2 regions of the Thalassotalea sp. PLHSN55 genome follow, and region 1 is predicted to be linked to the other one. Evidence: riboswitches for the same ligand, from Rfam matches in the RefSeq annotation. Region 1 holds a riboswitch; the other holds the start of a gene.
The links. A riboswitch is a leader RNA that binds a small molecule or an ion and turns the genes downstream of it on or off. The one in region 1 is predicted to bind cobalamin.
Positions count from the first base shown of each region.

Region 2: it holds a riboswitch for cobalamin, as region 1 does, so the genes downstream of both, ACRRSQ_RS04680 (TonB-dependent receptor domain-containing protein) here and cobO (cob(I)yrinic acid a,c-diamide adenosyltransferase) in region 1, are expected to answer to the same signal.

Region 1 covers NZ_JBPDIH010000007.1:249,629-254,573, forward strand. Annotated here, with positions in the region: gene ACRRSQ_RS15150 (diguanylate cyclase) at 1-287, opposite strand, end outside; gene ACRRSQ_RS15155 (ABC transporter substrate-binding protein) at 319-1,320, opposite strand; gene ACRRSQ_RS15160 (YeiH family protein) at 1,597-2,580, shown strand; gene cobO (cob(I)yrinic acid a,c-diamide adenosyltransferase) at 2,647-3,258, opposite strand; adenosylcobalamin-variant (AdoCbl-variant) riboswitch at 3,404-3,483, opposite strand; gene ACRRSQ_RS15170 (M13 family metallopeptidase) at 3,618-4,945, opposite strand, start outside.
Region 2 covers NZ_JBPDIH010000002.1:346,796-351,740, reverse strand. Annotated here, with positions in the region: gene ACRRSQ_RS04690 (cobyric acid synthase) at 1-1,534, shown strand, start outside; gene ACRRSQ_RS04685 (cobalamin-binding protein) at 1,531-2,391, shown strand; cobalamin riboswitch at 2,418-2,551, shown strand; gene ACRRSQ_RS04680 (TonB-dependent receptor domain-containing protein) at 2,609-4,444, shown strand; gene ACRRSQ_RS04675 (dipeptidase) at 4,548-4,945, opposite strand, start outside.

The DNA.
Region 1 (4,945 bases):
TTTTGTGCAGGCGTTAAAGGTGGTGGCGTAGCAAGTAAACGACTTAATTGGCTATGGTGATCTAACCAGGTGTTTTTTTTACCTTGCGAATAGGAAAATTGGTCGATAATGACAGCTTGCGCGATATGGTCGGTATGAGTGCTTATTTGTCTGGCGTAATTGTCGCGCTCTAACGCGGTATTAATGGTATCCCAAGAAAAAAGCACATGGCTTATCACCCAAACAAAAATAATTCCTGCAAAAATACTAAAACATAGAATACGTTGTTTTAATCCAAGTTTTATCATAACGCTCATTTCGCTTTTTGGTGGCTATCAATTAAGGGCGTATATTGACCGCCATCGGGTTAATTTGCATAAGTGCTCGACTATCAATGAAATTATTAGCATCGGTTGACTGTGTTTGCTTGGTCATTTTATATTTTATTGCCCAATTGGCTTGCGATTCAATATTTAACAACAATGACCGATTTAGATTGAGTTTAAAAATATAATCAGGCCATGTCCAACTGATAAACTCGGGTGATAGTTGCAGTTTCTTTTGAATAATTTGCTGCGCATGTTTAGGCTTGGAAGCGATATAATCTATCGCTAAGCTTAAGCCATCTAATAGACATTTCGCCTGGTCGATTTGCTCATTGGTATAGAGCTCTTTCGAGATTAAATTAAAGGTTAACGTATAAATGTTTTTAGTTTTATGTAACTGAGCCTGATCACCTAATTGCTGAATGCTTTTAAATGCAAAGGGTTCCCAGGGCACTATTGCGTCTACTTCATTATTTTGAAATGCGCCGAGTAGTTGATTTGGTGAATAATAAATTAACTGAATATCATCAAATGATAGCCCAGCCAACGCTAAGTAAATACTGAGGTAATATTCACTGGCGCTGCTTCGAATAACACCAATACGTTTATTGACTAAATCCTTGCCAGAACCAATATTGTCGTTTGCTCGGGTGATCAGTTTTACATCATTATCCGATTGCACAAAGGTTGCATGGGTGACAAATTTAAGATCGTTCAAACTTTGAAAGGCGAGCACGGTATCTGAACTGGTGGCAAAGTCTACGTTGCCGTCAATGACTTCCTCAAAGGCTTTATTGCCGCCATAAACATCAACGATATTCACAGAAACGCAGGTTTGTGCAAAAAAGTCTTGCTCTTGGGCAATATAAAAAGGGGCTGACAGGGGCGTTCTGGACACAGCAACTGAGACTTCTGTTACCTTTTTTTCGGTAAGAGTTTCATAGCTAATAAAAATAACTACGGTAAAAATGATGGTTAACATGAGTGCTAAATTAATAAACCAATTTTTTTTCAACGCTTGTGCATCCTTTCATGAGTTGACGTTAGCTTGAGGCTAATAATAAGCCCGCATATTACAATATAGTCGGATATTCAAAATTCACTAAGGTAAATGCTATTAACTGATGATTTTTTAAGTTAATTAAGAGGTCAATGTGGTTGTGTAATTCATCGTTGTAGATTGGCAAGCTGGCAAGGAAGTTATATTTTTTATTGATGGCTTTAGTTACACTGACAATATTCGCGAAACACTTTTCTTTTAAATAAATTTTCTAAGATGATTTTAAAACTGATGTCGTTTTTTAAAGTGCACATACACGGTATCGCTTTATGCGTATTGGTTGCGGCGATTGCTAAGGTATTAGCATCAACGTATCAAGCACCTGTTATGCTACTGGCACTGCTGCTTGGCTTGGCATTGCATTTTTTATTTCACTCGCCAAAGCTACAATCGGGTATTGCATTTTGTTCAACCGCGCTGCTGAGAATGGCAGTGGCTTTAGTGGGAGTGCGAATAGCCTTTGCTGATGTCATGTCTTTAGGCTTTGAAGCACCATTGTTGATTATTGCATCTATGATAGTTTCTATGGGCTTTGCGGTTGTGCTTGCTCGATTATTGTCATTACCGACCTCGTTTGGTGTGTTATCGGGTGGCGCAGTGGCAATATGTGGCGTATCTGCGGCAGCGGCTATATCAACGGTATTGCCTAAAAACGCGCAGTTTGAAAAGTTTTTTGCATTAACCGTTGTCAGTATTACCGCGCTCGGCACGATGGCGATGATTTTTTACCCGATTGTGGTAACTACGCTAGGTTTATCAGATCAACTTGCAGGCGTATTTCTTGGCGGCGCTATTCACGATGTTGCCCAAGTTGCAGGTGCCGGTTATTCGGTTTCAGAAACCACTGGCGATATTGCGATGTATATTAAGCTAATGCGTGTTGCTTTATTATTGCCGATTGTGATGATCATTTTTTGGCTATTCAAAGGGCAAGGACAAAGTAGCAAGAAAGGCGTTAGCAGCTTTATACCAAGCTTTTTAGTGGTGTTTTTTGTCTTGGCGTTAGTGAATAATTTAGGACTGTTACCAACCGCTTTGGTTGATGTGATTAAAATATTATCTCAATGGTTTCTTGTCATTGCTATGGTCGCAATAGGTATTAAAACCTCGTTAGCTCAAGTGCTGTCGGTTGGCTGGAAACCGATATTTTTACTGACCTGCGAAACGCTATTTTTTGCGGTGTTGATCATCTTGGGCGTTTTGTATTGCTTATAGACAAGACAATCATAGTTTCAGAAAAAGTCGAACCTTAAGGTGTGTAACGTTCGACTTTTCAGTTAGTTACCAATCAATGCCTTTTTGCGCTTTAATGCCAGCATTAAAGGCGTGGCGCGTTGGTTGAACTTCGCTGATGGTGTCGGCAATATCAAGTAATGAACGATGACAAGCACGCCCCGTTACAACCACATGCTGGTTAACTGGGCGATTAGTTATTGCGTCTAGCACGTCGTCTAAATCTAGATATTTGTACGACAACATGTAAGTCAGTTCATCTAATAAAACCAGATCAATGCTATCGTCGGCTAACATTTTCTTAGCTTCAGCCCAAACCGCGGTTGCAGCAGCAATATCTTTACTTTTATCTTGGGTATTCCAAGTAAAGCCGGTATTCATTACGTGAAAAGTTACGCCATTTTTTTCTAATAAGTTACGTTCGCCGCTATCCCACTGGCCTTTAATAAATTGCGCAACGCCAGCGGTTAAACCGTGGCCAACCGCACGAGTTACTGTACCAAAACCCGACGTTGACTTGCCTTTACCGTTACCAGTAATAACAATAAGTATGCCGCGTTCTTCGGTTGCTGAGTCAACTTTTGCATCAATTTTGTCTTTGAGCTTTTGCATGCGTTGTTGGTGCTTTTCTTCACTAGAAAGAGATTTTTTGTCTGTCATAAGAGGAGCCTTAATATTTTAAGGATACCAATGTAGGAGCGAAAGTAGTGCGCTGGACCATTTTGATTCAGACACTCTTCGTGTTTTCCCGCACGAATATCTATTTAATCTAATTGTTTTTTAGCTTAGTCATTTAGCTTAGCTTTTGGCGGCAGGTACTCTGGCTTTACAGTTGCGGGAACAGCAATGGACTTTCACCATTTTCCCCTGCGAGTCAATCACCGAATTCTTTAACGGCAATTAAACTGCACCAGTTTACCTTGTCGTTAATAGCAGCGCAAAACAATAAAAATTGTTTGATAAAAAAGGGCCTGTTGGCCCTTTTTACATTGCGATTAACGATAAAACCTAGTGCTTAATTACCAAATTTTTACGCGTTTCTCAGGGGCAATATACATGGCATCACCTTCTTTTACGTCAAAGGCTTGGTAGAATTCATTCATGTTTGATAAAGAACCTAAGGCTCTAAATTCACCCGGTGAATGTGGGTCAGTTGCCACGCGGTTGCGCATCGCCTTCTCTACAAATTTTGAACGCCAGATTTGCGCGTAACCCATAAAGAAACGTTGATCGCCAGTTAAACCGTCGATAATTGGTGCTTCTTGACCATTTAAAGAGGCTTTATAGGCTTTATATGCGATAGTAACACCTGATAAATCACCAATGTTTTCGCCTAAGGTTAGCTCACCATTAACATGTAAACCTTCAAATACTTCGTAACCCGCGTATTGCTCAACAAGTATTTGGGTGCGCTTAGCAAATTCTGCTAAGTCTTGCTCTGTCCACCAATTTCTTAGGTTGCCGTCGGCATCGTACTTACTGCCTTGGTCATCAAAACCGTGGCCCATTTCATGGCCAATTACCGCGCCAATGCCGCCGTAATTTACTGCGTCATCTGCTGCCATATTGAAAAATGGTGGTTGTAATATTGCTGCAGGAAATACAATTTCATTCACGGTTGGGTTGTAATAAGCATTAACGGTTTGTGGTGTCATACCCCATTCCCAATCTTGAATTGGACCACCTAATTTTTCAACTTCTTTGTGATGACCCACCATGCCAGAGCGGACAATGTTGCCAACTAAATCATCTGCTGAAATCGTTAATTTTGAGTAATCCTGCCACTTATCTGGGTAACCAATTTTAGGAGTAAATGCCGCTAATTTCACATGCGCTGCAGCTTTGGTGTCTGTGCCCATCCACTCAAGCTCGTCAATGCTTGCGCCATAAGCGCTACGCAAATTTTCCACCAACTGACTCATGCGAGTTTTCGCTTCAGGTTTAAAATGACGACCTACGTAGATTTTCCCAATAACTTCACCTAGGTTATTATTAACAACACTTACACCGCGCTTCCATTGTGGGCGTTGCTCTTGGCGACCATTGAGCTGTTTTGAATAGAAATCAAAATTCTCATTATCAATTTCTTCAGTTAAATAAACCGCATAGGCACTTAAGGTATGAAACGTTAAGTAAGTTTGCCAGTCAGCTAAAGAAGATTTAGCGAAAACTTTACCAAAACCTTCAATGAAATCAGGTTGGTTAATAATAATGTCTTTTTGCTTAGCCACGCCTTGAGCATCAAGGTAAGCTGACCAATTAAAGTCGCCTGCTAATTCAGCTAATTGGCTCACTTGGAATTTATTGTAACGCTTTTCGCTATCACGACTTTGTACACGAGTCCAGT
Region 2 (4,945 bases), on a different contig from region 1:
CACCACGTCTGATGCCGGTAAAAGTACTTTAGTTGCTGGTCTGTGCCGAGTCTTTGTTAATTTAGGTTATAAGGTTGCGCCATTTAAGCCGCAAAATATGGCGCTTAATAGTGCTGTGACCAGTGATGGTGGTGAAATTGGTCGCGCTCAAGCCTTACAAGCCATTGCTGCAAAAACGCCGCTTCGCGTTGATTTTAACCCGATATTATTAAAGCCTAACAGCGATACTGGCGCGCAAGTGATAGTGCATGGTAAAGCCATTTCAAACATGGAAGCAGATAGTTACCACGACTATAAAAAAGTGGCGATGGATGCGGTACTCACCTCACACCAGCGTTTGGCTAATGATTTTAATGTCTTGATGGTGGAAGGCGCAGGCAGCCCGGCTGAAATTAATTTGCGTGCTAATGATATCGCCAATATGGGTTACGCTGAAGCGGTTGATTGTCCTGTTATTTTAGTTGCAGATATCGACAAAGGCGGCGTTTTTGCGCACTTAGTTGGTACACTCGCGCTACTTAGTGAAAGTGAACAAGCACGGGTAAAAGGTTTTGTGATTAACCGCTTTCGCGGTGATATTAAATTGCTTGAATCAGGCCTTGATTGGCTAGAAGAAAAAACCGGTAAGCCGGTTCTTGGCGTTTTACCGTATTTGCACGATTTAGCGCTTGATGCTGAAGATGCTATTGCCATCGATAATAAACTTACCACAGAGTCGGATGCGCGCATTATCAATATTGCGGTGCCGTTATTACCTCATATTAGTAATCATACCGATTTTGACGCGTTAAGGCTGCATCAGCATATCAACTTAACTTATGTGCGCGTAGGCGAGCGCATACCCGATTGTGACTTAATTATTTTACCCGGCAGCAAAAATGTTATTGAGGATTTAGCCTTTGTTAAAGCCCAAGGATGGCAAGAGCAAATTCAGCGCCATTTACGTTACGGCGGCAAAGTACTTGGTATTTGTGGTGGCTATCAAATGTTGGGCAATAAAATTTTCGACCCTTTAGGTATTGAGTCGAGTTCAACGCAGGCAAAAGTGGGGGTTGATGGTTTAGGCTTTTTAGATATCACTACCGTGTTAAGCGCGGATAAAACCTTAACAAAGGCGCATGCCACCATGACCGTAGCCGGCAAATCATGTCAGGTGAAAGGTTATGAAATTCATTGTGGACGTTCTTCAGGTGCTGCATTAGCTTCGCCACTGCTGAGCGAGCTTCAATTAAGTGTCGACACTGCATGTGACGCGGATAACTTAACGACCGATGGTGTTGTATCGCAAGACGGGCAAATTATTGGAACTTATTTGCATGGACTGTTTGATAGCCGCGAAGCTACTGAGCTTATTTTACATTGGGTAGATAAAGATAATGGCATAACCGAGCATATTGACCTTGATGAACATCGTGAAATTCAGCTTGAGCGTTTAGCCAGTGTTTGTCAGCAATACCTTGATATTGAAAAAATTACCGAAGTGATTCAACAAGGTACATTAAATAAGTCACTATTAAAAAAGGCACCGATATGAATAAAGTTTTTAACTCGATAGTGTTTACCGCGTTATTGTTGGTGAGTCAGGTTGCTAGTGTTCACGCAGGTGATAATGACAGTGATGAGCAAAAGCAAAATATGCGCATTATTGCCATGGCGCCTCATATTGTTGAAATGCTGTTTGATATTGGCGCAGGCAAACAAATAGTTGGCGCAGTTGAGTATTCAGACTTTCCCGAGGAGGCGCTGAGTATTGAACGTGTTGGTGGTTACCATGGCGTAAAAATGGAAAAAATATTGGCGCTAAAACCTGATTTAGTGATTGCTTGGACGACAGGTAATCAGCAAAGCGATATTGAACAAATGCAGCGTTTAGGCTTAAACGTGGTTTTTAGCCACCCTAAAAATGTAGCAGATGTCGCCAAAGAAATACGCTATTTTGGCGAGTTAACCGCGCGTGAAGAGCAAGCAAAAAAAGTCGCGCAGCACTTTGAGCAAAAGTTACAGCAAATTCGCACCAGCCAAGTCGGAAAAAGCTCAACTAAGGTTTTTTACCAATTGTGGCCTGAACCTATGATGACAATTAACGACGACACCTGGTTGAGTCAGCTGCTTGGTATTTGTCAGGGGGATAATGTTTTTGGTGAAAATCCAACGCAATATCCAAAAGTGGGTATTGAAAACGTCATTGTTGCTCAACCAGAGATCATTATTATTCCAGACGAAAAATCGAAAAAAGTGCAACCTGTGGTTAATTGGCAACAATGGCCTGAAATTCCAGCCGTGAAAAATAATCATTTTGTTCACGTCAATGCAGATTTGCTGCATAGATTTAGTACACGGTTATTATCGGGTGTTGAAGATATGTGTGAAAAAATTGATGCGCATCGCTAAAAGCTAATAGAGAGTGCATTAAAACGTAACGAGCAGAAATACTCTGCTTTTATTTGGCGAGCTTTAGGGGAAAGCAATGAAAATTTGCTACTGCCCCCGCAACGGTAATTGCTTGATCGAGAGCATAAGTCCGACAGCCTACAGCTTGCTTCATTATCGCCAGTGTTTAATTTCTGGTGATCAATAAAGTGCGGAGGGCACTTTAAGACGAGGTAATATGACAACTAAACAATTAGTACAAACTAAAAAAATGAAAAAATCGCCAATTTATTTGGCATTAACAAGTGTAGTATTTTCAAGTGCAGCATTAGCTGCTCCAACGCCTACAGACGATATGGAAAATATTGTGGTAACGGCAAACCGTACGCAACAAGATAAATTCTTGTCGTTATCGGCAACTGAGGTTATTTCTCAGCAAGATATTGAGTTTATTCAACCACAAAATATTACTGATTTATTAGAAACTATTGCTGGTATTAGTGTGGTCAGCCAAGGCGGCGCTGGGCAAGCTAGCTCAGTATTTATGCGCGGAACTAACAGTGATCATACCTTGGTATTAGTTGATGGCGTGCGTGTCGGCTCTGCAACTTTAGGCACAACTAACTTTGCTGCGATGTCTATTGGTTTAATTGAGCGTATTGAGATTGTTAAAGGGCCGCGTGCAGCGCTTTGGGGTTCTGATGCAATTGGCGGTGTTATTCAAATATTTACCAAGCAACTTACCTCAGGTGAAGGTTATGTCTCGGCGGGTACGGGAAGCCATGGCTTTTGGAAAACAGAAGGAGCAGTAGGTTTAGGCAACGAGCAACACTCATTGACCTTATCAGCTTCAATGGAAGAAAGTGACGGTTTTACCGCGAATACTTATGAAGATGATGATGATGGTTACGACCGTCGTTCAGTTGGTTTAGTGGGTAAAAGCCAAGTATCTGAAGAATTATCGTTTCAGTTAGTCTCTCGCTATGAAGAAGGTGGTTCAGAGTACGATCCTAAATGGGGTGGCGCTAATGAACAAGACTATGAAAACTACTCGATAAAAGTAGGCAGCCAATACCAAGTTGAAAATTTCTTCACCGAAGTATCTTTATCAACTAGCCAAGACGAAGGCGCTAACTTCATTTCAGGCCAAAAAGACGATGCTGCTTTTATTGCTACTGAACGTGACCAATTTTCATTAGTGAGTCAGTATAGCTTTAGCGATGCTTCTAGCTTAACCGCGGGTTTTGATTGGTATGATGAGCAAGTCTCTGGTAACAACAGCAGCTGGGACAAAGACGAGCGCATTACGCGTGCGGCATTTGTACAAGCACGCCATCAAATGGCACAATTTTTATTTGAAGGTGCGGTACGTCGTGATGAAGTATCTGGCTTAAGTGGTGAGAATACTTATAACGTGTCATTTGGCTATCAAGTCGATGAAAATTTATTAGTGAGTTTAAACCGAGGTACTGGCTTTAAAGCGCCAACATTTAACGATTTATATTGGCCTGGTCAAGGTAACCCAGATTTATTACCTGAAAGCATTGAAAGTACTGAATTTTTAGTTAAAAACCAGTTTGAAAATGGCGCTTTTGAATTTGCGGTTTACAACTCTGATGTAGAAAACTTAATTGCGTGGGCGCCTGATGCCAGCGGTAACTGGAAACCTGCCAATATCGCTAAAGCGGGTATTGAAGGTGCAGAAGCTACCTTACGAGTAGATATTGACGATTTCTCTCAAAAAGTCGCTTTAGCTTACACTCGCACTGAAGATAAACAAACCGGTGAGCAATTGCATCGTCGTCCGAAAGTAACCGCTAATTATACTGCCAGTTACCAATGGCAAGACCTAAAAGCCAATGGTGCGTTGAATTACCGTGGTTCTAGTCTTGACTCTAGTGGCGCAACGTTAGAAAAGTATATTACCCTTGACGTTTCAGTTGATTACCAAGCAACTGAGAATTTACTGGTAATCGCTAAGATCAATAACTTGTTTGACAAAGAGTATGAAACAGCAACCAATTATACCGCTGACGGAACTAACTTTCAGTTGACCGGTACGTATACTTTCTAAAAAAATTAGTGTTTTATTCGCTTAGATAGAAGCAAAAAACAATAAAAAACCAGCAATGTCAGTTGCTGGTTTTTTTATTTATTGCTACAAGTCTAGACAAAGATTAGTTTTTACTCGCTAACTCAACCAAGACTGCGGTATACATTTTTAAGTTTAAAACAAACTGTTCCATGGTAATAAATTCATATTCCGAATGCCCAGTGTATGCAACATTTGGCATTGACGGACCAAAACTTACTGCATTTGGAAATAAACGGGAATTGGTGCCGCCACCAATGGCAATTGGTTGAGCATTTTCAATCCCTGTGTAATGAGAAAATACGGAGAGCAAGGTTGGAATGTGCGGCGCATCGGTTAATAGCCAAGGATCGCCAATTTTATTATGGCTAGCTAGTAAACTGACTTTATGTTTACTTTGCCAGTTAATAATCGCGGCATTAATTTCATCGGTAAGTTGCTCTGCTGTTTTGCCTTGTGGTCGACGAACATTTATCGTCAGTT